Regions from separate parts of the Laedolimicola intestinihominis genome, predicted to be linked through region 4. Evidence: predicted binding sites of a transcription regulator. Region 4 holds the regulator's gene; each other region holds the start of a gene.

Region 1 (7,884 bases), on a different contig from region 4:
ATACCATGTGCTTCTTACCCTTACATACCTTGCAGCGTTCCAGAAGGGCGTCGGCAAAGGGCAGCTCCTTCTCGCCATAGATGGTCTCAAATTTCAGGGTATCGCCGTCGATGGTCACGCTCTTGATGCCCTTGATACCCGCGTCGCGGATTTTCTCCGGCTTTAAGGTACCCTTGCAGCCCACACCGATGATGTAAGCCTTTTCCCGGTCAACCCGGTGCTCCTTGATCAGCTGGTTAAAGCTGTAGGTATCGCAGGGCTTTAAGAATACCAGCGTCCTGCCCTCCAGCTTGGAGGCCTCAATCATATATTTGCTTAAGTTTGCGCCGCAGAACGCGTCGTAAACAAAATCCTGTAAATCTTCTTCCTTATAGAAATAAGCCGGCTCCGGATCGTATCCCATATCGCCCTTTCTCCAGCCCAGAACCTGCGCTACGGTTCCGTCTGCCAGAAGCTCTTTCGCTCTCTCGATTAACCCTTGCATCGCAGATCCTCCAATCTTACATTTTCTCCCAGTTCATGAATTTTCGCTACAAATTCATTCATGGTGGTGGAGAACTTCACGCCCTCGGCCGCAGACACCCACTCTACGCGGGTACGTCCATTTTCCACGCCCAGGTAATCCAGCATGGAGAAAAGCAGCGTCATACGTCTTCTTGCGTAATAGTTTCCTGTGGTGTAATGACAGTCTCCCGGATGGCAGCCGCAGAGAATCACGCCGTCCGCTCCCCTCTGGAAGGCTCTCAGGATAAACATGGGGTTCACACGGCAGGAACAGGGCACGCGGATAATCTTTACATCCGCCGGGTAAGCAAGTCGGCTGCTTCCCGCCAGGTCTGCGCCTGCGTAGGAGCACCAGTTGCAGCAGAACGCTACAATCTTCGGTCTAAATTCTGTATTTTCTACCTGCATATCGCATCTACCTCCGCAAGAATTTGTCTGTTTGAGAAGCCCTGCAGATCCATAGCTCCGGACGGGCAGGCAACGGTACATGCTCCGCAGCCCTGACAGAGAGCACTGTTCACAACGGCTACCCGTCTCGTCTCACGGATACCGTGATCATTTACCAGCTGATCCTCGTAGGAAATCGCTCCGTAAGGACATACCTTTTCACAGGTGGAGCAGCCATTACAGAAGATCGGATCTGCTTTGGCCGTACAGGGGTTGGTAACCAGATGATCCTTCGCCAGAAGTCCTATCACCTTTACAGCAGCGGCTCCGGCCTGGGCTACGGTCTCCGGAATATCCTTGGGTCCCTGGCAGACGCCGGACAGGAAGATTCCCGCTGTGGGGGACTCCACCGGACGCAGCTTGGCATGGGACTCAGTCAGGAAATTGTTGGTATCAATGCTGGCTGTCAGCATGGTGGCAATCTTTCTCACATCCGGATTCGGCTCAATGGCAGTAGCCAGGACAACCATATCTGTTTCCATACGAATCTGTCTGTTGTCCAGCAGGTCAGAGGCCTGTACCAGCAGCTTATCGCCCTGGGGCGCTACCTTTCCTACCTGACCCTTGATGTAATGGACTCCATACTCCTCCACTGCCCGACGATAGAACTCGTCGAAGTTCTTGCCGGGAGTACGCACGTCGATGTAGAAGACGGTCACATCTACGTCCGGATATTTGTCACGAATCAGCATGGCGTGCTTCGCTGTATACATACAGCAAATCTTGGAGCAGTAGCTCTTTCCTCTCTTGTCCGCGCAGCGGGAACCCACGCACTGGACAAATACGATGGACTTGGGAGCCTTGTGATCGGACATACGCTCCAGGTGGCCCTTGGTGGGGCCTGCCGCGTTCATGATACGCTCCAGCTCCAGGGACGTGATGACATCCGGGCTCTGGTTATACGCATATTCATCGTACTGATCCAGCTTAATGGTATCAAAGCCGGTCGCCACGACGATAGCGCCGTAATCCACGGTAATGATCTCGTCCTTCTGCTCGTAATCAATTGCGCCCGCCTGACATACCTTGGCGCAGACGCCGCATTTTCCGGTCTTGAATTTTATACAGTTTTCACGGTCAATCACCGGAACATTGGGAATCGCCTGGGCGAAGGGCGTATAGATCGCGCTTCGTGTATTCAGTCCCCGGTTGAATTCATTGGGAGCCTTCTTGGAAGGACACTTCTCCTGGCAGACGCCGCAGCCGGTACACTTGCTCATATCCACGCTTCTGGCTTTTTTCCGGATATCCACATGGAAATCGCCTACGAAGCCGCTGACCTTCTCTACCTCGCTATATGTATAAATGGTAATCTTCTCATGGGCCGCAGCCTCCACCATTTTCGGAGTCAGGATGCAGGCGGAGCAGTCCAGAGTCGGGAAGGTCTTATCAAGCTGGGACATACGGCCTCCGATACTGGGAGTCTTCTCTACGATATCTACCTCGTAGCCTGCCTCCGCAATATCCAGTGCGGTCTGGATACCCGCGATACCGCCGCCAATCACCAGGGCGCGCTTTACAACCTGGCTGGTGCCCGGCGTCAGAGGCGCGTTCAGCATAACCTTAGCGATGGCTGCCCGGGCCAGGATAATGGCCTTCTCGGTCGCTTCCTCCATATCTTTATGAATCCAGGAGCAATGCTCGCGGATATTGGCAATCTCTACCATGTAGGGATTGATACCGGCCCGCTTTGCCGCCTGGCGAAATGTATTCTCATGCATTCTGGGGGAACAAGAACAGACAACGATACCTGTCAGGTGTTTCTGCTCGATGGCCTCCCGGATTTTCAGCTGTCCTGCTTCGGAACACATATACTGATAATCTTCCGCGTGAACGACGCCCGGCTCCTTCGCTGCTGCCGCTACCACCCGTCCGATATCTACCGTCGCAGCTATGTTTGTACCGCAATGACAGACAAATACTCCTATTCTCTGCACGTTTTTTCACCTCCTGATTATTTGCTGTATTTGCGGAACGCGCTGGCCAGCAGCTGCTGGGGCAATTCCTCATCCAGTAATTCGGGTATCTCGTTGGGGCTTAAATAATTGCCGCCCCGCTGTCTTACTACCATCTGCCGTACCGCCTCAATGAGCTTCGCAGGCTTTACATCTCTGGGACAACGCTCTACGCAGGCAAAGCAGGAAAGACATTTCCAGATGGTGGTGGAATTTAAAAGGGGCTCTATGTCGCCATTCTCCACATAAGAAACAAACTGATGGGGACGGATATCCATCTCCTCATAAGCGGGACAGGTCGCGGAGCATTTTCCGCATTTCATACATTTCCGGGTGTTGACGCCGCTCATCTCCCGAAGTCTATCGGCCTTCGCCATATCAGCCTTCTGCATCTTCTGCTCCTCCTTCCGCATTTTTCTCAGGAATCAGGCCAAGAGCCTCTGCCAGAAGCTCTGTCAGATACGTAACCGGAAGCTTTTTCGCGCTTCCGCTGGTTCTCAGATTATAGAGGCACAGAGGACAGGCGGTAATCAGTTCTTCCGCTCCGTGATCTGCCGCGGATTCCATGACCCGGTCTACCATCGTACCGGCCAGGGGCTTATCCTTCAGGGACACATAACCGCCGCAGCACTCGTTCCGGTAGGGATACACCACCGGCTCAGCGCCCAGGGCCCGGATAAAGTCTTCGATAATGGTCGGATTCTCCGGATCGTCAAAGGCCATGATATCACTGGGGCGAAGCAGCATACAGCCATAATACGCGCCGATTTTCCGTCCGGTCAGGGGATGTGTCACCTTTTCCCGAATGGTATCAAAACCGATGCGGTCACGGAGAACCTCCAGATAATGAAGGACCTTTGTCTCTCCTTCATAGGGCTCTGCCAGGTTCAGATAATTGTTGGCTCTGGTACGGATATCTTCCACATTCTGCATATCGTCGTTGACACGCTTGATTACGTGATGACAGGCGGAGCAGAGGGTTACCAGATCCTGTCCCTTCTCCTTTGCGTCGTTCAGGGCGCGGACTGCGGACAGCTTTGTGGCGATCTCATCGGACGCCAGCGGATAGACGGCTCCGCAGCACTGCCAGGCTTCGATTTCCTCCAGGGTAAATCCCAGGGCTTCTGCCGACATTCTGGCGTATCGGTCCAGGTCCTGCGCTTTGTTCTTTAACGTGCAGCCCGGATAGTAGCTGTACACCATTTGACTACCTCCTTTTGTTTTTTTTGGTTCTTTTTTGGTATTTTTTTGATAAATTTTGTTTTTTGATAAATTTCTATCAATCTTTATCATTATACTACAATGTTAAACCATTAACAACCCCCCAACCCGGATTTCATGTTATTTTTTGATAGATTCCCGCAATTCAGTTAGGTTTTTATGTTAAATTAACACAATCCTCTGTTATATTTTCCAGTTTTTGTATAAAATGGTGATTTTTGGTGTTTCTCCGTGTTTGTCATTCTTTTGTCAATCTTGCAGATTTTCGCTTATAAAGGGGGCAAAAAAGCTCCGGATAAACCGGAGCCTCAGGTATATTTTCAACTATTTCTTTTCTTCTTTTCCATACAGATGCTTCAGATTCTGATACGCATAATCCATATGGGCCTGCATCAATAATTCCGCGCGATTTTCACTCTTTTCCTGAATCGCGTCTAAAATCGCCTGATGATCCGCAACAGCTGTGTTGGGCGCCCCGATTGCTTTGGCAACCCGCCAGCTGTCTCTCTGTGCCCTTCTCAGCAAGTCCTCACATAACACGTAGACACTTTTTAAGGCGCTATTTCCTGTAGCCTCTGCCAGACCTCTGTGGAAGGCGCTTTCCTGTTCAACTGCGTCGTCCCTCTCATTCATAATCTGTGCCATTTTATCAATTTCTTTCTGAAGCTCTTCTATCTGCTCCCCGGTAATATTCTTTACGGCTTTTTTTACAATATAATTTTCCAGCACCATTCGGACCTCCATAATTTCCAAAATGGATACCTCGTCCAAATCGAACATCTCTGACATATTTTCCATGATTTCATCAAAGGAAAGCTGACGCACGTAACCGCAGCCATTCTTTAGCTCCAGTACATTCTTATCCACCATAATTCGGATTGCTTCCCGGATGACAGTCCGGCTTACTCCCATACTCTCTGCCATAGCTCTTTCCGTCGGAAGCTTTTCTCCTGCCTTTAATTCCCCGGAACGAATTTTCGCGTTCAATCTTTCCACTACCACTTCAGACAATTTTCCTTTTTTTATAGGCCTTTCTTTCGTCGCCATCTCTTCTGCTCCCTTACTATATCTGGTCTATTTTTTCATTTTCTATCATTATAGACGTTTTTCTCCGCGAGTACAATGCTTTCTGAAATTTCAATCAGGAATATGCATCCTAATATCACTTTCTCTGAATTCCGGCCCTCAAAACAACACGGTATGAATCCTTATTCCCATATCCAGCCTTCCTGGTTTAAGGTTCTTTTTAAACCACTTTTTTTTCACAATATATATGTTATACTGAAAATAACAGAATATTTGAAAGGAGTATCTTTTATGGACTATAACGCTCTGTTTATCGGTTCCAGTACAAAAGATATGATCATGCTGGTAGACACCCCGCCCGAAAGCGATCAGCGTATCTCTGCCAGCCAGTTTGTTATATCTTTGGGGGGCGTCGCAAGCACTGCCGCTGCCGCACACCATAAGCTTGGCGGAAAAACAGCTTTGATTTCTATCGTAGGAGAAGATGAAACCGGAGAATATATCAGTGCAGACATGCTTGCCCAGAATTACGCCTGTCTTCAGCTCCTGCACACGGATAAGGCGCCCTCTTCCATCAGCATGATTCAAGTGGAAAAAAATGGAAAGCGATGTATTACCAGTTATGGCGGTTGTATTCGTGAAATGACCTTTGACCGGATCGATTTATCCCCTCTTCATCGAACCCGTTTTCTTCACTTAGGTGTCATGAATCCAGAGCTGATGCTGCAGCTTGCGCAATATTGCAAGGAACATACGGATGCATTACTGTCCATTGACGGCGGTAATATTCCACGCAAGCTGATGGATCAGCTTCTTCCCTACACGGATATTTTTATTCCGGACCATAAAACTGCCATGAAAACACTTGGACTGGAGCCCCGTGAAGCCTGCCAATATTATGTAGAACACGGCGCTCGTTTTGCAGCTGTAACTGCAGCAGAAAAAGGCGCTATCGGCTTTGACGGGGAAAACTGGTATCACGCTCCGGCTATCTCCGTTCAGCTGGTTGACACCCTGGGTGCCGGAGATAATTTCCACGGGGCATTTCTCTATGCCATGAGCCAGGACTGGGATATGAACAAACGTCTCTACTTCTCCAATGTATTTGCCAGTCTGTCCTGCGAAGGACTGGGAGGTCGCATCGCAGCTCCCACACTGGACAAGGTCCTGAAATATATGAACGAGACCTTATCATCACAGATATAAAACACACAAAAGGAGGACTTATAAAATGCTTACAACCCTAAAGGAAGTTCTGGCATTTGCCGAAGAAAAAAAAGCCGCAATTCCAGCCTTTAACATTGACAATATGGAAATCGTCCAGAGCATTATTAAAGCTTCTGAGGAAGAAAATTACCCTGTTATTCTGGCCGTGGGACAGGCTGCCATCAAAGACGGTAAGCTGGCTCTCCTGGCTGCCACTGCGCAGGTTCTGGCCAAAAAATCTCCCATCCCCGTAGTCCTTCATCTGGATCACGGACAGAGTCTGGAGCAGGTGCGTATGGCTCTTGATTGTGGCTTTACTTCTGTCATGATCGACGGCTCTAAGCTTCCTTTCCATGAAAATGTAGAAATTTCTAAAAGAGCGTTGGAAATGGCCAGAGCCGCAGGCGCTACCGTGGAGGCCGAGCTCGGCTGCATTCTGGGGGTAGAGGACGACATCAGCCATGATGACAGTAAGCCCTTTCTGGTACGCACAGAAGATGTGGAAGCTTTCAACAGAGCCGTTACCGTAGATGCCCTTGCCGTCGGAATCGGAAATGCCCACGGTATCTATAAAGGACTTCCCAACCTCGATTTTGACCGCCTCTCCGAGGTCAACGATATATCTTCTGTTCCGCTTGTTCTCCACGGCGGTTCCGGCATCCCGGGAGATATGATTCAAAAGGCTATTTCTCTCGGCATCCGCAAGATCAACGTGGCAACAGAAATTCGTCTGGCTTATGTCAGAGGTCTCACAAAGGAAGTGGAAAGCGGTGACTTTTATACCATGTCCAATTCCGGAAAAGCAGAAGTTGTTGCCCTTGCCAAAGAGAAAATCCATCTTTTTAAAAACGGCAATGTATAAAAGCATCTATTTCATTTAAACAGGAGGAAGCACCATGATGACTCCCTATCTACCCAAGCACAAGCTTGTGGTTCTGGATGACGACCCAACTGGCGTACAGACCGTACATGATATTTACGTTTATACCGACTGGAGCCTGGAGAATATCCGCGCCGGCTTCACGGGATCTGAACCTCTCTTTTACATTCTTACCAATTCCAGAAGCTTTACGGCAGAACAGACAAAAGAGGTTCATACACAAATTGCAGAACGCGTCTGGCAGGTTTCGCAGGAAACAGGTATTCCGTTCCTTCTGATCAGCCGCAGTGATTCCACTCTGCGCGGACATTATCCTCTGGAAACCGAAACCTTACGACAGACTCTGGAAGCCCTGGGCGCTCCCCATTTTGACGGGGAAATCCTCTGTCCTTTCTTTCTGGAGGGCGGACGCCTCACCATGGACAATATTCATTATGTAAAATCCGGTGAGCAGTTGATTCCGGCTGCGGAAACAGAATTTGCCAAAGACCCGACCTTCGGTTACACTTCATCTGATCTGCGCCATTATATTGAAGAAAAGACCGCAGGGCAGTATCCCGCGGATTCTGTTCTCTGCGTTTCACTGGATCTGTTACGCTCAAAGGACATCGCTTCCATCCGGGAACTGCTTCTTCGCGCAGAGCA
Region 2 (7,884 bases), on a different contig from region 4:
TGCAACGCTATGTTTGCTGTCAAGGGACGTAATGCTATCATTGTCGGACCGCATCCCCGTTCTAAAGCCTGCAGCACCAAAACTGTCGAACTGATCAACGAGCGTCTGGCTAAGCTTGGCGCGCCGGAAAATCTGATTCAGTGCGTACCGGAGCCGACCATGGAAATCTCCGGACTTCTGATGAAGACCTGTGACGTTGTTCTGGCTACCGGAGGCCCGGGCGTAGTAAAAGCTGCTTATTCTTCCGGAAAACCCTCCTATGGTGTAGGCGCAGGAAACGTACAGTGTATTCTGGATGAGGATGTGGATTACGCTAAGGTTGTTCCGATGATTATCGATGGCCGCTGCTTCGATAATGGTATCATCTGCTCTGGTGAGCAGAATGCTATCACCCCCGCTTCCAAGGTGGATGAGTTGGTTGCGGAATACAAGAAAAATCACGGTGTTCTGATCGACGATCCCGCACAGGTTGACGCTCTTCGCAGCGCCATGTTCCCGGGCGGCGTTATGAATAAGGATCTGGTTGGACAGTCCGCATTAAAGGTTGCAGCCGCAGCCGGTATCGATGTTCCGGAGGATACTCGCGTACTTCTGGTAAAAGCACCTGCATATGGCAAGGATGACTACTTCTCTGAAGAAAAAATGTGTCCGGTTATGGCTCTGTACACCTATGATACCTGGGATGAGGCGATTGCAATTGCAGACGCAAATCTGAGTGTGGCAGGCCGTGGTCACAGCGTAGCTATCCATTCCAATAACCAGGCACATATCGAGAAGGCTGCTGAGCTCCTTCCGGTATCCCGTTTCCTGATTAATCAGATCTGTGCTACCAACAACGGCGGCAGCCTCTTCAACAGCTTATCCGCTACTACTACCCTCGGATGCGGAAGCTGGGGCGGCAATACCATCAGCGAGAACTTAAGCTGGAGACACCTCTTCAATGTAAGCCGCATCGCTACTGTAAGACCGGGCGCTGTTGCACCGACCGATGAAGAAATCTGGGGGGAATAAAACTTGAAATTATTAGAGTATAAGGCGAAGGAGCTCTTTGACAAATACGGTGTTCCTACCATGAACGGCTGTGTCATCGATTCCTCTGAAAATATGGATGCGGAAATTGAAAAAGCCGGCCTGTCTTATCCTGTGGTTGTAAAAGCCCAGGTTCAGATCGGTGGTCGCGGCAAAGCGGGTGGTATCCGCTTTGCTGATACCCCACAGGAGGCGAAGCAGCACTGCGAGGATCTGCTTTTCAGCGAACTCCGCGGCTATAAAGTAAACCAGCTTCTGATTGTAGAAAAATCTGAGAATAACAAAACCGAGCTGTACCTGTCCATCATGCTGGATCGTCTGACAAAATGCCCGATTATCATTTTCTCTGCCAACGGCGGTATGGAAATCGAGCAGACTGCCAAGGAAGATCCGGACAAAATCATCAAAATCGTTGTAGATCCTTTTGTTGGCATCAAGGACTATATGGCAATCGAACTGCTTTCCCGCTCCGGCATGGATCTGTCTTATAAAAAACAGCTGGCTGATATGCTGAAAAAGCTGTATGCCGCGTTCATGGATTACAGCTGTATGCTGGTAGAGATTAACCCTCTGGTTATCAATGCGGAAGATAAGCTGGTAGCTCTGGATGGAAAAATTGATATTGATGACAGCGCTCTGTTCCGTCTGCCTGACATCCGGGAATTTGCTGAAAAGCTGCAGCCGGACAATATTCTGATTAAAGAAGCCGCGAAATACAATTTCCTTTATATTCCGGTGGATCCGGAAGGAACCGTTACCGTTGTTTCCAATGGTTCCGGTATGCTGATGAGCTGTATTGACCTGATTACCAAGGAGGGCATGAAGGTAAGCGCTGTGCTCGACTTAGGCGGTGGCGCTACCTCTGACCGTATTAAGGAGGCTGTCCGCATCCTTCTGTCTACTCCGGGCGCCAAGGCTCTGCTTATTAATATTTTCGGCGGAATCACCCGTTGTGATGAAGTGGCAGGCGGCGTTAAGATGGCTCTGGAAGAAGCACATCAGGACAAAATTGTAGTAGTCCGCATGGAAGGAACCAACAAGGACATCGGACTGGCTACAATTGCAAGCATTCAGGATGTAGATATCGTATCTGTGCCCGGTTTGCGGGAATGCGTAAAAGCTCTTGCAGATAGGAGGGACAGACTATGAGTATTTTAATTGATGAAAACACAAAATTAATCGTACAGGGTATTACCGGTCGCGAAGGCTCCTATCACACCGAGCAGATGCTCAAATACGGAACCAAGGTTGTAGGCGGCGTTACCCCGGGTAAGGGCGGACAGGAGGTCTGTGGTGTTCCTGTATTCAACACCGTAAAGGAAGCTATGACGGCTACAGGCGCTGATGCAACTGTCATCTTTGTTCCGGCAAAATTTATGAAGGATTCCGTACTGGAGGCCATCAACGCCGGCATGAAAATGGTATTTACCATCGCTGAGCACGTTCCTGTGCACGATATGATGTTCTGCTACCACCTGGCAAAGGCCAGAGGGGTAAAGCTGTTCGGACCGAACTCCTTTGGCGTCATTTCACCGGGTAAAACCAAGGCCGGTTTCATGGCCGGTTACTTCTTCTCTCCCGGAAATGTAGGTGTTATGAGCCGAAGCGCCACCAACTGCTATGAAACCGTAAAGATGCTTACAGACAATGGTATCGGACAGTCTACCTGTGTCGGCGTCGGCGGCGATATGATTCCAGGCACTACCTTTGTAGAGCTTCTTCCGGATTTTGAAGCAGATCCTGATACAAAAGCCGTAGTTATCATCGGCGAAATCGGCGGCAGCGAGGAAGAGCTTGCAGCGGCCTACATCAAGGATCACTTTACCAAACCCGTCGTTGCCCTGATCGCCGGAAAAAACGCTCCCAAGGGACGCAGCATGGGTCATGCAGGCGCTATTGTTTCTGCTGACGGAACCGGAAGCGCCGCAAGCAAGGAAAAGGCTCTTGGTGAAGCCGGCGTCTACATCGCCGACAGTACCCAGCACATTGTTGACATTTTACTCCAGCTGAAAGCAGAAGGAAAAATCTAACTTTGTCTACTTAACCTGCCATTTGCACCTGTGAGACAGGGAATTCCGAAAAATTTCCTGTCTCACAAAAAGAGAACCGGACTCCGAAAAGTCCGGTTCTTTTTTTGTGCTTTTTAATCTTCTTTCATAACGTCGTCGATGAAGTTTTTCAGAACCTCTGCAGAATGCTCTACCTGTTCCCGCTCCTCGTCTGTCAGGGTAATCTTGATCGCCTTGGCAATTCCATCCGCGTTGACTACACAGGGGATACTGATGCAGGATCCCTCCAGCTCCTCTCCGTATTCCTTGCCCAGCACGTGTGCCACCGGAAGTACGGTATTCTGATTTTTCAGAATGGATTCTACAATCCGGAAGGTGGACATGGCGATTCCGTCGAAGGTTGCGCCCTTCAGAGAGATAACGTCCGCGCCGCCGGTCTTTGCCTTCAGTGCGATAGCGTCCTTTACTTCCTCCTTTTCCTTCGGATCCTCCGGCAGGAAATGGTCGATGGTCTCGCCTGCTACGTTGACACTGCTCCAGATCGGTACCTGGCTGTCTCCATGCTCACCCAGGATATAACCCTGAATATCACGGATATCTACGTTCGCGCGCTGGCTTAAGAGATAGCGGAAACGCGCGGTATCCAGAGAAGTTCCGGTTCCGATAACCCGCTCCGGAGACAGGCCTGTTTCCTTCTGAATCAGATAGGTATTCACGTCTACCGGGTTGGATACCACGATAATCAGCGGATTCTTTGCGTACTTCATGATGTTCTTCGCAATGCTTCTTGCCACTCCGGTATTTACCTTCGCAAGCTCCAGACGGGTCTGACCCGGCTTCCGGGGAACACCCGCTGTAACAATGATAATCTTGGCGTCCGCGCACTCCTCATATCCGCCCTGACGAACGCGTACCTGGCTGTAGAAAGCGGTTCCGTGTGAGATATCCAGGGCTGCACCTTTCGCACGATCTTCGTTTACGTCTACCAGAACGATTTCTCCTACCTGTGCCCGCAGCATCAGGGTATAGCAGATAGTCTCGCCTACATTTCCAGCTCCAATTACTACGATCTTATTTGATGTTTCATTTGCCATACTGTTACCTCACTCTTTCTCGTCTCATCCCAACGTGATTTTTTTCACAATATTGATATTTTTTTATCAACCGATTGCATTATATCACGTACAATCCTGTTATGCAAGAGGTAAATGGATTTTTTGTACTTCTTTTTGTACAATTTTTTCATGAAATTAATAAATACTTAACGACGATTCCGGCTGGACACATCTTTTCAAACAAAGAGCAGTGCTGACTTCCTTCTCTCCGGAGAATTCTGTCAGCACTGCTCTTTTGTCAGTTCATTACTTTTTTAACAGAAAGCTTTCACCCTGACAAAGAAGCATAAGCCTGCAATCAGGTGCGCTCTCACCCATATGCTCTATGATTTCCTGCGGATCACCATGGTGGAGCGGGAAGGTCCAGAAATGACAGGGGATACACACCTTGCATTTCAGAAGACCCGCGTACTTCGCGGCCTCTTTTCCATTCAGATTGCCGAAGGCTCCGTTGATGGGAAGAATCGCCGCTTCCGGCTGAATCTCCATGGGAACCTGAAGCCGCGGCAGCGTCAGCGCCGTATCTCCCGCGTAGTACAGTCTGGAAAATCCGAAATCCAGAATGAAGCCCAGCGCTTCGGGAGCCAGCTCGCCATGATCGCAGTCCACCGGCAGAATCGAAAACTCGGAAAGCTCGATCTTCTCGCCCTTTTTCATCACATGGATTCTGTTTTGGTCGAAGCCCATTTCCCCCAGGGCCTTGGCTACGATACAGTTGGTGTACACTTCCGTCTTCGCTTTGATCAGATCTCCCACTGCGTCCACGTCGAAATGGTCGTTATGCTCATGGGAAATGATCAGTACGTCCGTATCCAGCTCACCGGCCTCGCAGGGCGGCGGCATCAGGCGCTTGAAGCCCAGTCCCTCCTCGGGAATCAGCCGCTCCACGCAATCCGAAAAATAGGGATCGATCACAATCTGTCTGCCCTCTGCCGTCTTAATCAGAAATCCCGCCTGTCCCAGCCAGAAGACAGCAGCCGAATCCTTTTCTACCCGTGTCCCTCTCACACGATCCATAAACTTCATACGTAATCTTCCTTTCCCGTTTGCTTCTCAGTTCTATTTCTCTGCCTCTTTTTCTCCCTCGCAGATCTTAAGCGCAGATCCAAAGCCGATTCCCAGACGGGATGCGCCCATGTCCACATACTTCTTTGCGGTCTCGTAATTGCGGATACCGCCGGAGGGTTTTACCTTGATTCTGCCCTTTGCCTCGTCCAGCATCGTAGATACCGCTTCCATGCTTGCGCCGGATGCCGCGAAACCTGTGGAGGTCTTTACGAAGTCCGCGCCTGCCTCGATGCAGATCTCGGTTCCCTTGCGGATCTCTTCCTCGGTCAGCTCACAGGTCTCAAAAATAACCTTTACGCCTACGCCATGCTTCTTGGCTGCCTTTACCACGCCGTCGATACCGCGCTTTACCTCGTCCCATTTACCGGAACGGGCATAGCCGTAGTTCATAACCATATCGATCTCCGCCACGCCGGTGGGTGCGTAGAGCTCTGCCAGAGCCGCCTTGCCCTCTGCGGTGCTGTCGCCATGAGGGAAGTCCAGAACGCAGCTGACCTTAGTATTGGTGCCTTTACACATCTCTACTGCCAGCGCGATATCGCAGGGACGTACGCATACGGTGTAGGAATCGCATGCGATGCAGTCCTTGATGGCCTGCTTCACCTCATCCTCGGTCATATTGGGTTTTAAAATTGCGGAATCAAAATAGCGACTGATTTTCATAATGTTTTTCTCCTTTTCATAAATTCTGTCACGTCATCCTTATCAGGCAGGGACGGAAGCGAGCCGTGCTTCGACGCGGTCAGCGCGCCCGCCGCGTTGGCGTAGGCCAGCGCCTCCCGAAGCTCCATGCCGGACGCCAGGCTTACGCAGAAGGCCGCGTTGAAGGAATCTCCTGCCGCCGTGGAATCCACCGCCTCCACCGGAAATGCCGGAACGCGGAATCTGCTCTCCCTTCCCGCATAGACGCAGCCCTTCTCTCCCAGTGTAAGAATTACATTTTTTGCTCCAAGCTTATGATACTCCTCCGTGACCCGCTTGATCCACTCATTTTCCGAATAATCCTTCTGCAGGATTCCGGTGAAAAATTCGGCCTCGGTCTCGTTGGGAGTAATGTAATCCGCAAGCTCGTAATAGCATTTCGGGATCGCTCTGGCCGGCGCGGGATTCAGCACCGTGGTGACCCCCGCCTCATGGGCGATGGTCAGCGCCTCGGTAATGGCTTCCTCGTTGATCTGGAGCTGGCTTAAAAGCACGTCAGAGCTCTCGATCACCGCTCTCGCCCGCCGCACCTCTTCCACAGTAATCTTACTGTTGGCCTGAGGCGCGACTATGATGGCGTTGTTGCCGTCCTTATCTACCAGAACGCAGTCCGTTCCTGTATTTTCTTTCGGATCCTCTGTGATAAACTCGGTATACACGCCTGCCGTCTGCATGGTGTGAATCAGGATTTCTCCCCGCTCATCACAGCCTACCTTTCCTATCATAAAGGTGTCAGCTCCCAGCTTCGCAGCCTGCGCCGCCTGGTTGCCGCCTTTGCCGCTGGCGAAGAATCCACTGCGGTATCCGCTTACGGTTTCGCCCTTTCGCGGCAGTCGATCTGCCCAGATAAAGCAATCGTACAGAAGATCTCCGATTACGGTTATTTTCATTTTTTCTCTCCGGCCTCAATGCGCTTTTTCAGATAGTCCTCATCCACATATTTCATAGAAGTTCCCCATGCCTTCTTGCGGACAAAGTATACCTCGTTCTGCTCCTGCTTCGGCCACAGGGTAAAGAGTTTAAAGTCCTCTTTGTTCATGGTGTTGTCAATCCAGTGGAAGGTGTGGGGCGGAATTACGATGATATCGCCCGGCTTCACCGGAATGCTGTCCTCGTCCAGCCACAGGATGCCGGTTCCCTCTACGATGTAGTAGATCTCGGTGTCCTCGTGAGCTCCGCCGCCGGTCCGGCAGCCGCCCTTTAAGGTTCCCTCGTTGATGTTAATCACCGGGAAGCCTGCCAGCTCGTCGCCGGTCAGCTGCTTGGAGCTGTAGGTCTCGTCACATACATAGGGTACGACATTTTCCGCGTTTACAAATGACCATTTTTTCTTTTCCATAATGAAATCCTCCCTTTTTACGGATAAATCTTTATCTCACTTGTCTCTGTCCACGGAATCGGCGTTCCGTGATTCTCCAGAAGATCAAAACGCACAAATTTTGCTTCCACCGACGTATCCAGCTGGATTTCCTGCCAGCCCTCGGCCTTTTCCATCTCCACATGCTTTACAAAGGTCCAGGGAACGTCGTCGATCTGATCTTCTTTTCTCCGAAGCTTTCTGGGCTCGTCGGTGTCGCTGATATAGATGTCGATGGCCTTCGCCAGCTCTTCCAGCACGCTGATATCCAGTCCCACATTCCGGAAAACGCGGATTTTGCTGATCTTCTGCGTCTCGCCAAAGAAGCTTAAGACTACGGTAGCCGGGCCCGGCGTGTTCGCTCCCCAGGTACCGCCGTTGCGTTCCAGATCGTCGCGGATCAGATTCACGACCCAGAAGGTAGGGTCTGATTCCGTGTGGCTGGCCCATTCGATTCTTGTGTAATAAGAGCCGTCTCTTCTTACTCCCAGAGGATATCCTTCCATATGAAACTCCTTTCTGTCAGCCGTAGGCTTCTGCATATAATCTGTCGATGGCTTCCCGATCCGGCATGGAGGGCGCGGTGCCCTTCCTGGTTACTGAA
Region 3 (7,884 bases), on a different contig from region 4:
GTCAGAACCGCGCAGACGCCGATGACCACCATCAGGTTGAAGATGTTGGAGCCTACGGCGTTGCTGACGGCCAGGGCGTTGCTGCCGGCGATGGAAGCGGTGACGCTGACTGCCGTCTCCGGCAGGCTGGTTCCCATGGCTACGATGGTCATGCCGATGATAAGCGACGGTACCTGAAAATGCTTGGCGATACTGCTGCTGCCCTCCACAAAAGCGTCAGCGCCTTTTACCAGAAACGCAAAACCAATGATGAGCAGTACCACAGCGAAGGGTACGCTCTGAAAAAATGTGTTCATAGAAAATCCTCCTTGGAAATGGAATCGGAACCGTATCACAGATACAACCCCGGCACATAAAAAAGACTCCTATATACCTTTCCCGAAAAGAACGGTATACATGAGTCTCATTTTTTAAGATTTGCCAGGTGCCACAGGCACCGAGGTTGTTGACAAACCACACTTGCGTGCAAACTACTCCCTCACGGAATACTCTTTTATGCTGGGTCTATGATAGCAGACGGGGGCGGGGCTTGTCAATAATTTTTTTCAATAGGCAGCGCATGGTCGAATTTAATTATATTCGGGAGGATTGCCATATCCCAGTTGAAATAGAATCATAGTGCGTCCCCAGGGATCAAGTTGTGGATTGGTCGCATAATAATGAGTTGCAATAACCTTATTAATATAACGGTCATAAGCGCCCGCATTTTCACTTGTTGAAGCTTTAACAGCCATATATTCGGCTGTTTCGGCAAAATATAATCCGGTATATCCATTTCCGGCATTATAAATAATAGAACGTACTTTACCCTTGCCATCTACGGCACAGATAAAAGAGCCTTTGCCATTTTCAAGACTTTTCAATTCGCTTAAAGAGACTATTTTATTGTAGTTTTCTTTTAACTCATCTGATGTAAGAAAATAGCTGTCGTCGTCTGAGGCGACGTCATTTTTTGAAGCAAGGGCGGGATAATTTTGAAGCGACGGGTTATCCTGTGGAATTTTATCTTCTGCATACAATTCAGAAGCTTCCGTCTGAATCGCCGTTAAAAGCGACCGCGTTTCCGCTATCACCTGCTTTTCCTTCGCCTTATCCATATATCCGGTCAGCGCCGGTACCAGCAGCGCAGCCAGGATAGCCAGAATGACCAGTACTACGATGAGCTCCACCAGTGTAAAGCCAGCTTTTCGATTCCGTTGCTTTTGTATCCAATGTAACAGCTTCATAAAAATCTCCTTTTTTGCGTATGTCTTTGGTGTTTCTATTTTTCATAAATGACATGGTTAATAAGCATCGTTCAGATGCGCTTTAAATTGTTCAATGCACCCGGTGAAAAGCTCCACAGCCCGGTCTGCATTGCCCTGGCGGATGCAATCACTGGTTTCTGACAAAATCTCCAGAAGCCGTTCCCGTCCGATGTATTCGCAGCAATCGGTCCAGGCCGTAATGGAAGACTGGAAAAACGCGTTCATCACCAGCGGCGAGATGCAGTTGCCGGTCAGCGTTACGATGGTCCGGCGATATAGGAACAGGGCTGACGCGAAGTCCGTGATATCCAGGTCTAAGGCTTTCCGGACAGCATCCAGAATTTCGGAGAGCTTCGCAAGGTCTGCCGGATCCTGCCGCTCACAGAGAATTCGCAGGGCAGGGCATTCCAGGTAAAGGCGGGTGTCCAGAAGGCTGATCAGAATTTTCCGATCCGGCATACCGCCCCGGTAACGGATCATGGCAAAGAGCGTATCCAGGTTGCCGGTACTGGTATAGTCGGCCACATGGACGCCTTTCCGGGACAGCACGTCGAGAAAGCCCCGTCTTGAAAGCTCCCGGATGCCTTCGTGTACTACAGTTTTGCTGATTCCCATGGTATCTGCCAGTTCCCGCTCCGGCGGCAGCTTGTCTCCCGGCTTCAGCTCGCCGGAGAGAATCATTTCCTCCATCTGGCTCAGAAACAGCTCCTTAATCGAAGGCGCGTCAATTTTCCTAAAAGCCAAGTAAGCACCTCATTTCCTATAAAATTCCTGTAAAGCAGGACAGAAAACAACCGCAGATGGTTTTGGAACCCTGCGGCTTCAACAGCTTCAATATAGCATGGAATCCTGGGTAAGTCAATGAAAATTGGTCAGACTAAAACCAGAGAATAACAGAAGGCTTCCTGGTAAAGATGCATAAAAACTGGTCAGACCACGACCATAAAAGAGATTGTGATTTTTTTGGCAACTTTGCCACTTTACAAGTGTGTAATAATGTCAGAAAATGATAATATACGATCAAAAAGAATGGGAGCGTTATGAAATGGAAGATAAAATTCGAATCATAGAAGTGAAGCGCAGCATCTTCGCGGACAACGACGCGGACGCGGAGAGACTCCGGCAGGAGCTGAAGGAGAAGAAGGTATTCCTGCTGAATCTGATGTCCTCACCGGGATCAGGGAAGACCACCACACTGCTGGCGCTGGCGAAGGCCCTGGAAGGCCGTATCAAAATGGGCGTGATGGAGGCTGATATTGACTCGGCGGTGGACGCGGAGACCATGACAAAAGCGGGAGTAAAGTCCATCCAGATCCACACCGGCGGCATGTGCCACCTGGACGCGGATATGACGAGACAGGGGCTTTACGAGTTCGGCCTCGACGATGCGGAGCTGGTGATTCTGGAAAATGTGGGCAATCTGGTGTGCCCGGCGGAGTTCGACACGGGAGCTGTGAAAAATATGACAATCCTGTCCGTACCTGAGGGCGACGATAAGCCGCTGAAGTATCCGCTGATGTATGAGAAATGCGATCTGCTGGTGGTGAATAAGACGGATGTGATGCCGTATTTTGATTTCAGCAAAGAAAAATTAGAGGCGAACGCGAAGCTCAGGAATCCGAATATCACGATTCTCTACATTTCCGCAAAGACCGGCGAGGGCGTAGAGGCGCTGGCTGACTGGATTGTGAGAGAGGCAAAAAGCTGGAGAAGCTAGAGGAAGAGGGGAGAACATTTTATGCCATCAGACAAAGAAAAGCATGATACCAAAATCCTCGCCGTTGCCGGAAAAGGCGGCGTAGGTAAGACCTCCATTGCGGCCAGCATCGTTCGCCTGCTGGCAGAAAACCACCCGGACAGCCGCATCCTGGCCATCGACGCGGATCCTGCGGTGGGGCTGTCCACGGCTCTGGGCATCGAGGTGGAAATTACCATTGATGATATTCGCAAAGCCGTCGTAGCGGCAGCTGAGAAGGGCGACACCCGGGACGCGGTGGAGCTGCTGGGCGAGGCCCGTTACCGCATCTTCGATGCCCTGGTGGAGGCTGACGGCTTCAGCTTCATCGCTGTGGGACGTCCCGAGGCGGCAGGCTGTTACTGTAAGGTAAACCTGTACCTGAAGGAGGTTATCAGCATTCTGGCTGACAATTTTGACTATGTGGTCATCGACGGAGAGGCGGGCGTCGAGCAGATCAACCGCCGTGTCATGGAGAAGGTGACGCACCTTCTTCTCATCACCGATTCCAGCCGCAAGGGCACGCAGGTCATCCGGACCATTAAAAAAGTGGCGGACGAGCTGGTCATGTACGAGCAGGTGGGAGCCATCGCCAACCGGCTGCCCTCTATGGATGTGAAGCAGTATCTGGATATGGGCGATATCCCGGTGCTGGCCTACATCCCGTCGGACGCGGCCCTGGCGGAATTTGATCTTAAGGGAGAAAATGTATTTTTCCTGCCAAAGGATGCGGCCATCGTCCGGGGCGCACGGGAAGCCCTGACGAAAATCGGTCTGCTGGACGGGGAACATTAAAAGCATTTGATAATAAGAAAAACTGAGGGGAGAGAGGGAATGAAAGACTTAAAGCATCTCTATGAGCTGGAGCGGCTTTTAGAGGACGCCAACAACGATCTGGTGCGTCAGGCCCAGGGTGAGGGCCGCAAATGCATCGCCACGGTCTGTGAAAATGTTCCGGAACCGCTTCTGAATCTTCCGGGGACATTCTCGGTGCGTCTTCGGGCGCCCCGGACCGGCTCCATGGAAATGGCTACCTATTATATGACCAGCTTCCTGTGCGAGTACACCAGAGCTCTGTTGGAGCGTGCCATGGAAGGCGGCTACAACTTCACGGACTGTCTGATCACGCCGGACGGCTGTACCATGCTGAACCGCTGCATCGAGAATATGGAGCTTCTGCACACCATGGAGAAGCCGGACTTCTTTTATGAATACATGGAGATTCCCATGAAAAATGATGAAAACGGCCTGAATCTCTATATCTTGCAGTGCCGAAACCATGTGCTGACGCCCTTAAAAGAGCATTTCGGCATCGATATGTCCGACAGTGCCATCCGTCAGGCCGTGGCGGAGCACAACCGTGTCTGTCAGCTGATCCGCGCCATCGGCGAATACCGGAAGGAGGAGCATCCGCGCATCACCGGCTACGAGTTCCATATCCTGACCATGGCTACCTATGTGGCACCGAAGGATATGCTGATTCCGATCCTGGAGGATACCCTGGAGGAGCTGAAGACCCGCGAGCCGGATACAAAGAAGTACCGGGCCCGGGTGGTGCTGGTGGGCTCCGAGGTGGATGATGTGGATGTGGTGAAGCTCATTGAGGACTGTGGCGCTTACGTGTGCGCCGACCGGTTCTGTTATGGATCATTTCCGGGCAGGGACGAGATCGTGCTGACTGAGGATGAGGACGCCCTGACGCAGGTCTGCCGTCAGTACATGAACCGGGCTCAGTGTGCCCGCTATATGAATCAGGAGAAGATTCAGGGACGGCGGGCCTACGTGGCGAAGCTGGCGGAGGAATATCATGCAGACGGTATCATCTATGAGCAGATGAAGTTCTGTGACCCCTGGGCCTACGAGCGGACCGTGGGAACCCAGGTGCTTCGGGACGAGTACCATTACCCGGTGCTGTCGGTGGACCGCCCCTACGCGGTGGGTCATTCCGGCCAGCTTCGTACCCGTGTCCAGGCCTTCGTGGAGAGTATCGAGATTAAGAAAATCCAGGGAGGTGGGAAATAATGGGAAAAGAATGGGGAAGCGAGCCGCTGGGAAGCTTCTACACCACCGGCAAGGTCCGGAACCGCAGAGAATGGCGGGGACTGAAGGACACCTTTTATGATTACACCCGTTGGTTACATATTATGGGGATTCTGTCAAAATTCATCGTGAAGCCCCGGAACATCAAAGCCTTTTTCCGCTATCGCTGGATGGCCAACTATCTGGCCGCGCCCATGATGGTGGATCGGCACACCCAGGGGCTGCGCGGTCCGCAGCTTCGTATCGCCCATACCGAGTTCGACCTGGTTATGGCGGACGTGGCGAAGCTTCTGGACAATCTGTTCAAGGCAGACCGCCGCATCGGCAACGACAAGAAGCTGTCTGACAAGGTAGTCCTGATGGACGAAAATGAGATGACGGCCGTGATGATGGGCTTCCCGACCCTGAAGGGACTGAGCCGTGAGACGCCGGCGGTCTATGTATCGGTGCTGCTGAATCAGTACGGGGCCTGCCATTACATTGACGTGGCACAGGAATACGGTCTGCCCGGCGACGTATGTCCCATGCCGGAGGCCGAGGCGGGCGTATCCATCGACGACGATTTTCCGATACTGGGCGCCTGCGCGGTACAGTGCAACACCACCTGCGACGGATCACTCATGGGCAACAGCGTCATTTCCAAGAGGCTGGAGCTGGAGGACGGCGTGCCCTGCTTCCAGCTGGCAGCGCCGCTCCGCCATCAGGAGGAGGACGTGCAGGAATACGCGGCCCAGGAAATCCGGAACTGTATCAAGTTCATTGAAGAGCAGACAGGGGAGAACTGGGACTGGGATGCCTATTTCACCTGTGCCGGGCGCGTGAATGAGTCCACCCGCCATCGTCTGGAGTGGCTGGAAATGAATAAGACCGATTACCCCCAGGTATTCGGATCCAACCTGGCGTTGTATACGGAGACCAATTACATGGCCATCTGCGGCAAGGATCCGGACTTTCTGGAGGCAGACCGAAGGATTACGGCGCTGGCGGAGAAGGCTTACAAGGCGAAGCATAAGGTCCTGCCGGAGTACCGCCACAGGGCCATCGTCTGGGGTGTGCAGTCCCATTTCTACTTTGATTTTCTGATCTGGCTGCAGAACTGCTGGGGCATCCTGCCGCTGACGGATATGCTGTCCATGGTGTCCACCAGGGTGCTGTCCGAGGATGACAAGGAGCAGGCCATCTACGATATGGCGTGGCTGACCGAGAATATGATCATGAGAAATCGGACTCACGGCGGCTACAGGGTTCTGTTGGACGAGCTCTGGGAGTTCTGCGAGGAGTTCCGGGCCGACACGGTTATTCTCTGGGAGCACATGAGCTGCAAGGCTCTGACCGGTATGCACGGCCAGTTTGAGGAGAAGGCCCGGGAGAAGGGCATTCATCTGATCTGGGTAACCCACGACCTGTTTGATCCGAGAGTCATTTCCAGACAGGCCATCCGCGATCAGGTAAACCGTTACATGCGGACCGTGTTCCGGGAAGAACCGCTGGATCCGAGCCTGGAGATTCTGACGGATGAGCAGTCATGGTAAGAATTCAGGCTCTGCATGGTAAGAAGGGGGAGAGAGACATGAAATATTTTGGCGGATGTGATTCCGGAAGTACGTATACAAAATGCGTCATTATCGACGAGAATGGGAAAATGGTGTCCGACGTGACGCTTCGAAGCCGTATCAACGCGGTTTTAAGCGCCGAGGACGCCTTAAAGCAGGCCGTGGAGAAGGTGCCGGAGCTTGGAAGCGCCGAGGACCTGGCCTATCTGGTGGGCACCGGCTATGGCCGCAATAAGGTGCCCTTTGCGGATGAAAATATCTCCGAGATCAGCTGTCACGCCATGGGCGTCCATGTGGCGGATCCGAGCGTCCGTGCTATTATCGACATCGGCGGACAGGACGTAAAAGGTATCGCTGTGGATACGGATGGCACGGTGCTGAATTTTGCCATGAACGACAAATGCGCGGCGGGAACGGGACGGTTCTTCGAGGCCATGGCCAGAGCCTTTGAAATGGATTTGACCGAGTTTTCCAGACTTTCCTTACAGGCAAAAAATGTGATTCCGATTACGTCCCAATGTACGGTTTTTGCTGAGTCCGAGGTCATTTCCCTGGTGGGCGAGGGCAAGCCCATGGACGAGATCGCGGCGGGCATCGAGCTTTCCGTGGCGAAGCGCTGCTTTGTCATGAGCAAAAAGGCCGGAGCCGCAGGAAGCGTGACCCTGACCGGCGGCTGTGCCAAGAACGATGGGCTAAAAGCGGCCATTGAAAAGGTGCTGAAGCTGAAGGTTACCGAGCTTCCCATCGATCCGCAGCTCATGGGAGCCCTGGGAGCGGCGGAGTTCGCGAGACAGAAGGGCATGGCGAAGGAGGCGTAAAGAATGACAGGAATTTTACATGCAATCGTGATAATCGCGATTATTGCGGCAGTTTTGTTCGTCCTGTCCTTTGCGGTCTATTTCTTCAATCTGGATATGAAGCTGACCGCAGCGCTGGCGCCGCTTTTTGAAAAGCATTACGATAAAATCGACAGGGATAAGCATTTATAATGAAGCTGTATGATGAAACCATAAGGAAAGTCCGAGCACTGCTGAGCAGTGAAAAGCAGCAGCTTCCCCACGACGCCACAGCCTGGCCCTCCGTTTCCGACCGGAGCATGCTTCTTCGAAGCGACATGGCCTACGAGCTGGGCGGCGGCAGCCTGCCGGCCCTGGGCGTCACCCTGGTGACGGCCTCGAAAGACCTGGTTCCCGGCGACGGCGTGTTCTTAACCGGGACGGATTTGCCGGAAATCGACGCTGATACGCCATTTGCAAGGATCGCCCTGGTGCGGGTGGGCGAGGATACCCTGGGCGAGGGGAAAAAGCTC
Region 4 (7,884 bases):
CCCGGACAGCTCCGCCAGTTCATCCACGGACAGAACCGCTTCTCCGTTTTTGCCAAACATGGTCACTTCCATGCCCGGAACTGCTTCCGGAATCTCCGTCACATCTACCATCATCTGATCCATACAGACTCTGCCGCAGATAGGCGCCCGCTTACCAGCGATCAGTACCACGCCCTTATTGGACAGGCTTCTCGGATACCCGTCCGCATAGCCCACAGGGACGGTAGCAATCCGGCGCGCAGAATCAGCCGTATAAATGCCGCCATAGCTTACTTCCGTTCCGGGCGCGATGGTCTTTACATGTACAATATGACTTTTCATCTCCATCGCCGGTCTCAGGGGAACCAGCTCCTTCTTCACCTCGTCGGAAGGATACAGACCGTATACCGTAATACCAGCCCGTACCATATCCAGATTTACCTCCGGCAAATCAATGATGCCGGCGCTGTTGGAGCAGTGATGAATCTGAAATTTCACGCCGGCTGCCTCACAGGCTTCCCGGAACGCGCAGTACCGGGCAAGCTGCTTCTCGGTAGCCGCTTTATCCAGCTCGTCAGATTTGGCAAAATGGGTAAACAGCCCCTCCATCCTGATGCCCGGAAGCTTACTGATAGCGCAGACATCCTGCACGCTCTCTTTGGTATCCGCAAATCCAATCCGGCTCATACCGGTATCTACTTTAATATGAACACTCACTTCTTTTTGCTGTCGAACTGCTTCCGCAGACAGTTCCTTCGCCATATCCAGGCGAAATACTGTGGGGCGGATATCCAGGCGCACCAGCTCCTCATAATCCTCCGGAAATACGTACCCCAGAATCAGGATTGGCTTTTGAATGCCATTTCTTCGAAGCTCTGCAGCTTCTTCAATGGTCGCTGCCGCAAAGCCCCACAGATAATCCTTCTTTTCTATCATTCTAGCAATGGGCGCTGCTCCATGTCCATACCCGTTGGCCTTCACTACAGCCGCAATTCTTGTTTTTTCTTTCAGGTTTGCCTTCATAGCCTCAAAATTATCTTCTATGGCATCTAAATCCACATAAGCCGCCACGCGCTTATATCCTTTCACGTCTGACACTCCTCACTATCCTTAATATACTATGCGTTTACATGCAAAAGGGAGCCAAAAGCTCCCTTTTATCATACTTCACTCCGATACTCCGTCAGGAACGGGGATGCTCTTTCTCATACCGTGTAATATTGTAAGAAAGCTGCATCAGGCTCTCTGACAAATGAACATTCTCTACCAGGACGTCCGACGGAACATCCAGATCGATATGGGCGAAATTCCAGATAGCCTTGATTCCATACTGAACCAGAAGCTTCGTCATCTCCTCTGCCTTGGACTTTGGCAGTGTCAATGCCGCAATCTGAATATCTTCATCCTTGATGAAGCTCTCCAGATCCTCCAGCATGTGAATCTGGATGCCCCGGACGCTTAAGCCCTTTAAAATAGGATTTACATCAAAAATGCCTTTTATGTAGAAACCGCGTTTTTCAAAATCCACATAATTGGCCAGAGCCTGTCCCAGATTACCACCGCCGATGATGATCATGTTATGTTTCTTGTCAAGGCCCAGAATCTTGCCGATTTCCTCATACAGATATTTGACATTGTATCCGTACCCCTGCTGCCCAAAACCGCCAAAGTTGTTCAGATCCTGCCGGATCTGTGACGCCGTGACACTCATCCGTTTACTCAGCTCGCCGGAGGAAATACGTTCTACTCCATTTTCCATCAGTTCTCCGAGATAGCGATAATAGCGCGGCAGCCGCTTGATAACTGCTTTTGAGATCTCTCTCTCTTCCATAATATTCTGCACATCCCTCAATAAATCTTTCAAAACTGTTTTTATTATAATCGAAAAGCAAATTTTTTGTCAATCTTTTTACTGGATTCTTCTGAAAGAATCGTAGATTTTATCTTGTTCAATCCTGTATTTTTCGCTATAATAGACTTCATGTGACATTCAACAACGAAAAACAGAGGTGTTTTTATGATATTAGCATGTCAAAATATAAACAAAGCCTTCGGAACCGACGTGATTCTGAAAAACGCGTCCTTCCACATGGAGGATCGGGAAAAAGCCGCCGTGGTCGGTATCAACGGCGCAGGCAAATCCACCCTCTTAAAAATCATCATCGGGGAAATGGAAGCAGACTCCGGCGAGGTGGTTCTGGCAAAAGGCAAAACCATCGGCTATCTGGCACAGCATCAGGATCTGAACAGTGATCATACCATTTACCAGGAGCTGCTGACGGTCAAGCAGGACGTTATCGATCTGGAGACCCGTATCCGGGAGATCGAAGCGCAGATGAAGGAGCTGTCCGGCACTGCGCTGGATATGGCGCTGGAGCAGTATACCCGCATGAACCATGAATTTGAACTTAAAAACGGCTACGCCTATAAGAGCGAGGTGGTCGGCGTCCTGAAGGGACTGGGGTTTGAAGAGGAAGAGTTCGAGAAGCATGTCAACAAGCTGTCCGGCGGTCAGAAGACCCGCGTATCTTTAGGCAAGCTTCTGCTCTCCCATCCGGATCTCATTATGCTGGACGAGCCCACCAACCACCTGGACATGAATTCCATCGCCTGGCTGGAAACCTTTCTTTTGAACTACGACGGCGCGGTTCTGGTGGTTGCCCATGACCGGTATTTTCTGAACCGGATCGCCACGAAGATTATCGAGATTGACGCCGGCGAGGTGACCACCTTCCAGGGCAATTACTCCGACTATGCCGCGAAGAAATCACAGCTTCGGGAAGCCCGCATGCATGCCTGGCTGAATCAGCAGCGGGAAATCAAACATCAGGAAGAGGTCATCCAAAAACTGAAATCCTTTAACCGGGAAAAATCCATCAAACGGGCTGAAAGCCGCGAAAAAATGCTGGACAAGATGGATATACTGGAGAAACCCACGGAAGTCCGCTCTGAGATGCATATCACCCTGGAGCCAAAGGTAGTCAGCGGAAATGACGTGCTGACCGTAGAGGGTCTTTCCAAATCCTTTGGCAGCCAGACCCTCTTCACGGATCTGAATTTCGACGTTAAGCGCGGCGAACGGGTAGCTCTTATCGGCAACAATGGAACCGGAAAAACTACAATATTAAAGATTCTGAATGGATTACTGGAAGCTGACAGCGGTTCCTTTACCTTGGGCTCCAAGGTTCATATCGGTTATTACGATCAGGAGCATCACGTGCTGCACCCGGAAAAGACACTGTTTGAAGAGATTTCCGACGCTTACCCGGATCTGGACAATACAACGATTCGAAGCACCCTGGCCGCTTTTCTTTTCACCGGCGACGATGTGTTCAAACGAATCTCGGAGCTCTCCGGCGGCGAACGGGGACGTGTCTCTCTGGCGAAGCTGATGCTCTCCGAGGCCAATTTTCTGATTCTTGACGAGCCCACCAACCATCTGGACATCGTCTCCAAGGAGATTCTGGAGCAGGCCCTGAACCGCTACACCGGCACCGTGCTTTATGTCTCCCATGACCGTTATTTTATCAATACAACCGCCACACGGATCCTCGATCTGACCGGCGGACAGTTAGTCAATTATATCGGCAATTACGATTATTATCTAGAAAAGCATGATATTCTGACGCCGAAGACGCAGAACCCGGAGCTTCCGGAGGCCAAAGCGGCAGAACCGGAATCTGCAGGAAAACTGGACTGGAAACAGCAGAAAGAGGAACAGGCACGTCAGAGGAAACGGGAAAATGATTTCAAAAAGACGGAAGCGGAAATCTTCGACCTGGAGACCCGGGACGGCGAAATCGATCAGCTTCTGACTCAGGAATCCGTCTACACGAATGTGGCGGAATGCATGAAACTTCACAAAGAAAAGGAGGCCATTGCGGCCCGTCTTGAAATTCTATACGAACAATGGGAAGCGCTGGCTCAATGATTGGCCAGCGCTTCATTAAATTCGGCTAAATTGTCTTCTGTCACATACATGCCGAAGCCCTGATCTTCCAGGCTCTCATCCGTCACCCCGTTAAAGATGCGGTCGATAATCATATCTCCCACCACTTCTGTATAATGACTGGATTCATAAAAATAGTTCTTATCCATGGTCACGGCATTTTCCCCGCTGAAGTTATAAAAGCTCCCCGCTGCTCCGGCCAGCCATCCCAGGTACTGATCGTAACCGAAATGCTTGGACTCCTGATAGGTCCGGTAATAAAGCGGATTGGTAAACACAATCAGGTTAATCCCATACTCTTCGCACAATTCCCGAATCCGCCGGATGTCCAGAAGCGAATCAGCCATATAATCGGTATAATAATCGTCCCAGTAGGGCACATCGTCCTTGAAGGTTCCGCCAAGAGACGGATCCCGGAGCGTACTTCCGCTCCGATAATAGCGTTCCACATAATCCGGATCGGTCACTTCATGATTTCGAATCACATCCAAGGACAGCAGAACGCCCTTAATGCTAAGGTATTTTCCATAAAATCCCAGTCTATCTGTCCTCGGATAGGGGATCCGGTAAAACTGATTCTGATGCAGGGACGGATCCACGAAGGCGGAAATATTATCCACGCCGATCATGACATTTTTCGGAATGATTCCATTGGCAATCATCTCCTGCAGGTTCTCCAGATGCTCCGCCGGCAGTCCTTCTGAATAGGACATATTGTACCATTTTCCATCTGGAATTTTTTCTGTGTCCACAAAGCCAGTCCGGGAGGAACCGAACAGGAATGAATCAAACTTGTCCGGATTATGCAGGATGTACTGCATTTTAATGTAATTGCTGTTGGGCTCTACCCCATTATCCCGGATTTTCTGCCAATGAAAAACATTGTAAGGATCCACCGCCATGGGAATGGCCAGCTCCAGAATCAGGATAAAAATCACAAACGGCGCAATTTTACGTAAAAATCGTCTCATAGATGTCCTCATTAAAACTGAAAGTATACAAAACTGTACTCGCCCAGCTGACGACTGTAAAGCACGACAAAAATCAGGGCGAAATAAAATGTATAGCGCACCGGCTTACCAAAACGGCCAAACCACTGACATACATCTTCCCTAAGCGCAATATAATCGTGCGCCATAAGCAGCACCACCCAGAACAGCACCAGCTTCAGTTCGTTGCTCTGAATCAGCCCGGCTTTTTTGAAGGCCACGTAACATTCCTTCACATAACTCAAAGGATGGGTAATGCCGTCAAAGAGATGGGTCAGAATATAAATTGCGTCTGACATGGTATTTGCCCGGAAAAACAGCCAGGCCAGGGTCACAAAGGCAAAAGTCAGAAGTACTCGGAACCTGTTTTTTCCCTCTTTTCCGGGTGGGAAATACTGATTCCAGATCCGTTCGAATATCTGCGCCGCGCCGTGAAGTCCGCCCCAGATCACAAAAGTCCAGCTGGCCCCGTGCCAGAGACCGCTTACCAGAAAGGTCACAAGCAGATTCCGGTACGTCTTCCATTTTCCGGCACGGCTGCCGCCCAGCGGAATATATACATAATCCCGGAACCAGGTGGACAGAGAAATATGCCATCTGGCCCAAAACTCTTTCACAGAAGCCGCGAAATAAGGGCTCTTGAAATTATTGACCAGATCAATGTCAAAAAGACAGGCCACCCCCCGGGCAATATCCGAATAACCGGAAAAATCACAGTAAACCTGGAAGGCATAAAAAAGTGTCGCCACGCCAAGAGCCAGACCTGTAAAACTTGTCACCTGATTGTATACAATATCCACGCTGGAGGAAAGCACATCCGCAATGGCAATTTTCTTAAAATAGCCCCATGCAATCAGCTTGGCACCCCGGATAGCCTTGTCATACTCAAAATGATGTTCTTCCTCTATCTGCGGCATCAGATGCTCCGCCCGTTCAATGGGACCGGCCAGCAGAAGCGGAAAAAAGGACACAAAGGCCGCGTATTTTCCAAAATGGCGGCAGGCCTTCGTCTTTCCCTTATAGACGTCGATCACATATCCAAGCGTCTGGAAAGTATAGAACGAGATACCTACCGGAAGCACCAGCTTCAGCGTCACCGGGCTCATGGAAATCGATGCACGCGCCAGAAGCGCTGTCACAGAACTGCTCAGGAAATTAAAGTATTTGAAAAAGAACAAAAGACCGAGGCAGACCAGCAGGGCCAGACCCATACATAGCTTCTTTTTCTTCTGTTCTTCTGTTTTCTCAATCACGAGTGCCGTTCCGTAAGAGACTGCCGTAGTCAGCAGAATCAGCAAAATGTATTTCGCGTTGGCGCTCATATAAAAGTAGTAACTGGATACCAGCAGGACGCCCCACCTGTGTTTCGGGGGCGTCAGCCAGTAAATCACAAATACAATAGGCAAAAATATATAAAATGCATTGGAATTAAACAGCATTTAAAAGTTCCTCTAAGGTCTTTCGGATCTCTTTGATAAAATCACCGCTGGAAAGCACCGTCGGATTCGGAAGGGTCGTAATTAGCGCCAAATCTTTGGTCATTTTTCCGTTTTCAATGGTTGCAATGGAAGCCTGCTCCAGTTTATCCGCAAACTCTGTCAGGGCCGGGTTCTGATCCAGCTCTCCGCGCTTTCTTAAGGCGCCGGACCATGCGAAGATGGTCGCCATGGAATTGGTAGAGGTCTCCTCGCCCTTCAAATGCTTGTAATAATGGCGCTGTACGGTTCCGTGTGCCGCCTCATATTCGTAATATCCATGCGGAGATACCAGCACAGAGGTCATCATAGCCAATGAGCCAAAGGCAGTGGCAATCAAATCACTCATGACGTCGCCGTCATAATTCTTGCAGGCCCAGATATAACCACCCTCGGACTTGATCACACGGGCTACCGCGTCATCGATCAGCGTATAAAAATAGGTAATGCCCAGTTTCTCAAACTGTTCTTTATATTCCTTCTCATAAATCTCCTGGAAGGTATCTTTGAAGAAATGATCATATTTCTTGGAAATCGTATCCTTGGTGGCAAACCACAAATCCTGCCTCTGGGAAACCGCGTAGGAAAAGCAGCTTCTGGCAAAGCTTTCGATGGAGCTCTCCAGATTGTGCATGCCCTGTACCACGCCGCCCTCTTTGAAGTCATGGATAGTCTCGCGCAGCTCGGTTCCATCCTCACCGGTAAATACAAGCTCACATTTTCCGGGACCCGGAATCCGCATTTCCGCAGCCTTGTATACATCACCATAAGCATGACGTGCAACGGTAATTGGCTTCTTCCAGTTTTTTACATATGGTTCGATGCCCTTTACGATAATCGGAACCCGGAATACTGTTCCGTCAAGAATCGCCCGGATGGTACCATTGGGACTCTTCCACATCTGTTTTAAATCGTACTCCTCCATGCGAGCCGCATTAGGGGTAATGGTCGCACATTTCACCGCCACACCGTACTTTTTGGTAGCTTCTGCAGCGTCCACAGTCACCTGATCGTCCGTCGCGTTCCGGTGTTCCAGTCCCAGGTCATAATATTCGGTCTTTAAATCAACAAATGGAAGAAGAAGCTCATCCTTAATCATCTTCCAGAGAATCCGTGTCATCTCATCTCCGTCCATCTCTACCAGCGGAGTTGTCATCTTAATTTTTTCCATCGTAGGTCCTCCTAGGGTTTGCGTTTTTCCGCGCTTTGTTCTTTATTATAGACGATTCCCCCTGGGACTGCAAGTTCAAAATCGTCCCAGCGCCGCAAATGCCTGATAGAGATTCAAGGAACCGTAGCCCCAGGAGCGGTTGGGATAAAGGAGGGACGCGCTTCGATCCGCGCCGCGAACCAACAGCTGTTTGATTTCCAGTGTTCCCATCGTCAGCCTGTTTTTCCGTACAACTCCCCATTCCAGTAAAAGTGCTGCCGCCCCGGCTGTCACTGCTGCCGCGGCACTGGTTCCGGTAAGATTCACTGCCCGGTTTTCCGG

What was found. Region 4 encodes Rex, which represses fermentation and respiration genes when NADH is low (regulators of the CRP and FNR family bind a similar motif). Its sites were predicted from a motif close to ATTGTTAANTANTTAACAAT; they were not measured.
Region 1: the regulator Rex is predicted to act here: its motif matches at 4,171-4,190, upstream of WMO29_RS12520 (CoB--CoM heterodisulfide reductase iron-sulfur subunit B family protein).
Region 2: the regulator Rex is predicted to act here: its motif matches at 4,184-4,203, upstream of WMO29_RS12445 (L-lactate dehydrogenase).
Region 3: the regulator Rex is predicted to act here: its motif matches at 2,199-2,218, upstream of hypB (hydrogenase nickel incorporation protein HypB).

What each region holds. Positions count from the first base shown of each region.
Region 1 covers NZ_JBBMFE010000012.1:94,687-102,570, reverse strand. Annotated here, with positions in the region: gene WMO29_RS12540 (4Fe-4S dicluster domain-containing protein) at 1-484, opposite strand, end outside; gene WMO29_RS12535 (hydrogenase iron-sulfur subunit) at 472-912, opposite strand; gene WMO29_RS12530 (4Fe-4S binding protein) at 903-2,888, opposite strand; gene WMO29_RS12525 (4Fe-4S dicluster domain-containing protein) at 2,906-3,298, opposite strand; gene WMO29_RS12520 (CoB--CoM heterodisulfide reductase iron-sulfur subunit B family protein) at 3,285-4,109, opposite strand; gene WMO29_RS12515 (FadR/GntR family transcriptional regulator) at 4,452-5,174, opposite strand; gene WMO29_RS12510 (carbohydrate kinase family protein) at 5,445-6,359, shown strand; gene WMO29_RS12505 (class II fructose-bisphosphate aldolase) at 6,385-7,221, shown strand; gene WMO29_RS12500 (four-carbon acid sugar kinase family protein) at 7,256-7,884, shown strand, end outside.
Region 2 covers NZ_JBBMFE010000012.1:78,480-86,363, reverse strand. Annotated here, with positions in the region: gene WMO29_RS12460 (aldehyde dehydrogenase family protein) at 1-1,011, shown strand, start outside; gene sucC (ADP-forming succinate--CoA ligase subunit beta) at 1,015-2,178, shown strand; gene sucD (succinate--CoA ligase subunit alpha) at 2,175-3,059, shown strand; gene WMO29_RS12445 (L-lactate dehydrogenase) at 3,173-4,132, opposite strand; gene WMO29_RS12440 (MBL fold metallo-hydrolase) at 4,400-5,179, opposite strand; gene deoC (deoxyribose-phosphate aldolase) at 5,213-5,884, opposite strand; gene WMO29_RS12430 (ribokinase) at 5,881-6,813, opposite strand; gene WMO29_RS12425 (cupin domain-containing protein) at 6,810-7,262, opposite strand; gene WMO29_RS12420 (hypothetical protein) at 7,280-7,786, opposite strand; gene rbsK (ribokinase) at 7,803-7,884, opposite strand, start outside.
Region 3 covers NZ_JBBMFE010000015.1:36,654-44,537, forward strand. Annotated here, with positions in the region: gene WMO29_RS13825 (calcium/sodium antiporter) at 1-296, opposite strand, end outside; gene WMO29_RS13830 (type II secretion system protein) at 570-1,226, opposite strand; gene WMO29_RS13835 (FadR/GntR family transcriptional regulator) at 1,284-1,991, opposite strand; gene hypB (hydrogenase nickel incorporation protein HypB) at 2,293-2,964, shown strand; gene WMO29_RS13845 (ATP-binding protein) at 2,986-3,777, shown strand; gene WMO29_RS13850 (2-hydroxyacyl-CoA dehydratase family protein) at 3,817-5,004, shown strand; gene WMO29_RS13855 (2-hydroxyacyl-CoA dehydratase family protein) at 5,004-6,554, shown strand; gene WMO29_RS13860 (acyl-CoA dehydratase activase) at 6,593-7,393, shown strand; gene WMO29_RS13865 (hypothetical protein) at 7,397-7,564, shown strand; gene WMO29_RS13870 (carbon monoxide dehydrogenase) at 7,564-7,884, shown strand, end outside.
Region 4 covers NZ_JBBMFE010000013.1:81,840-89,723, forward strand. Annotated here, with positions in the region: gene alr (alanine racemase) at 1-1,068, opposite strand, end outside; gene WMO29_RS13040 (redox-sensing transcriptional repressor Rex) at 1,163-1,810, opposite strand; gene abc-f (ribosomal protection-like ABC-F family protein) at 1,997-3,910, shown strand; gene WMO29_RS13050 (hypothetical protein) at 3,904-4,899, opposite strand; gene WMO29_RS13055 (MBOAT family O-acyltransferase) at 4,911-6,356, opposite strand; gene WMO29_RS13060 (NADP-dependent isocitrate dehydrogenase) at 6,346-7,563, opposite strand; gene WMO29_RS13065 (S8 family peptidase) at 7,639-7,884, opposite strand, start outside.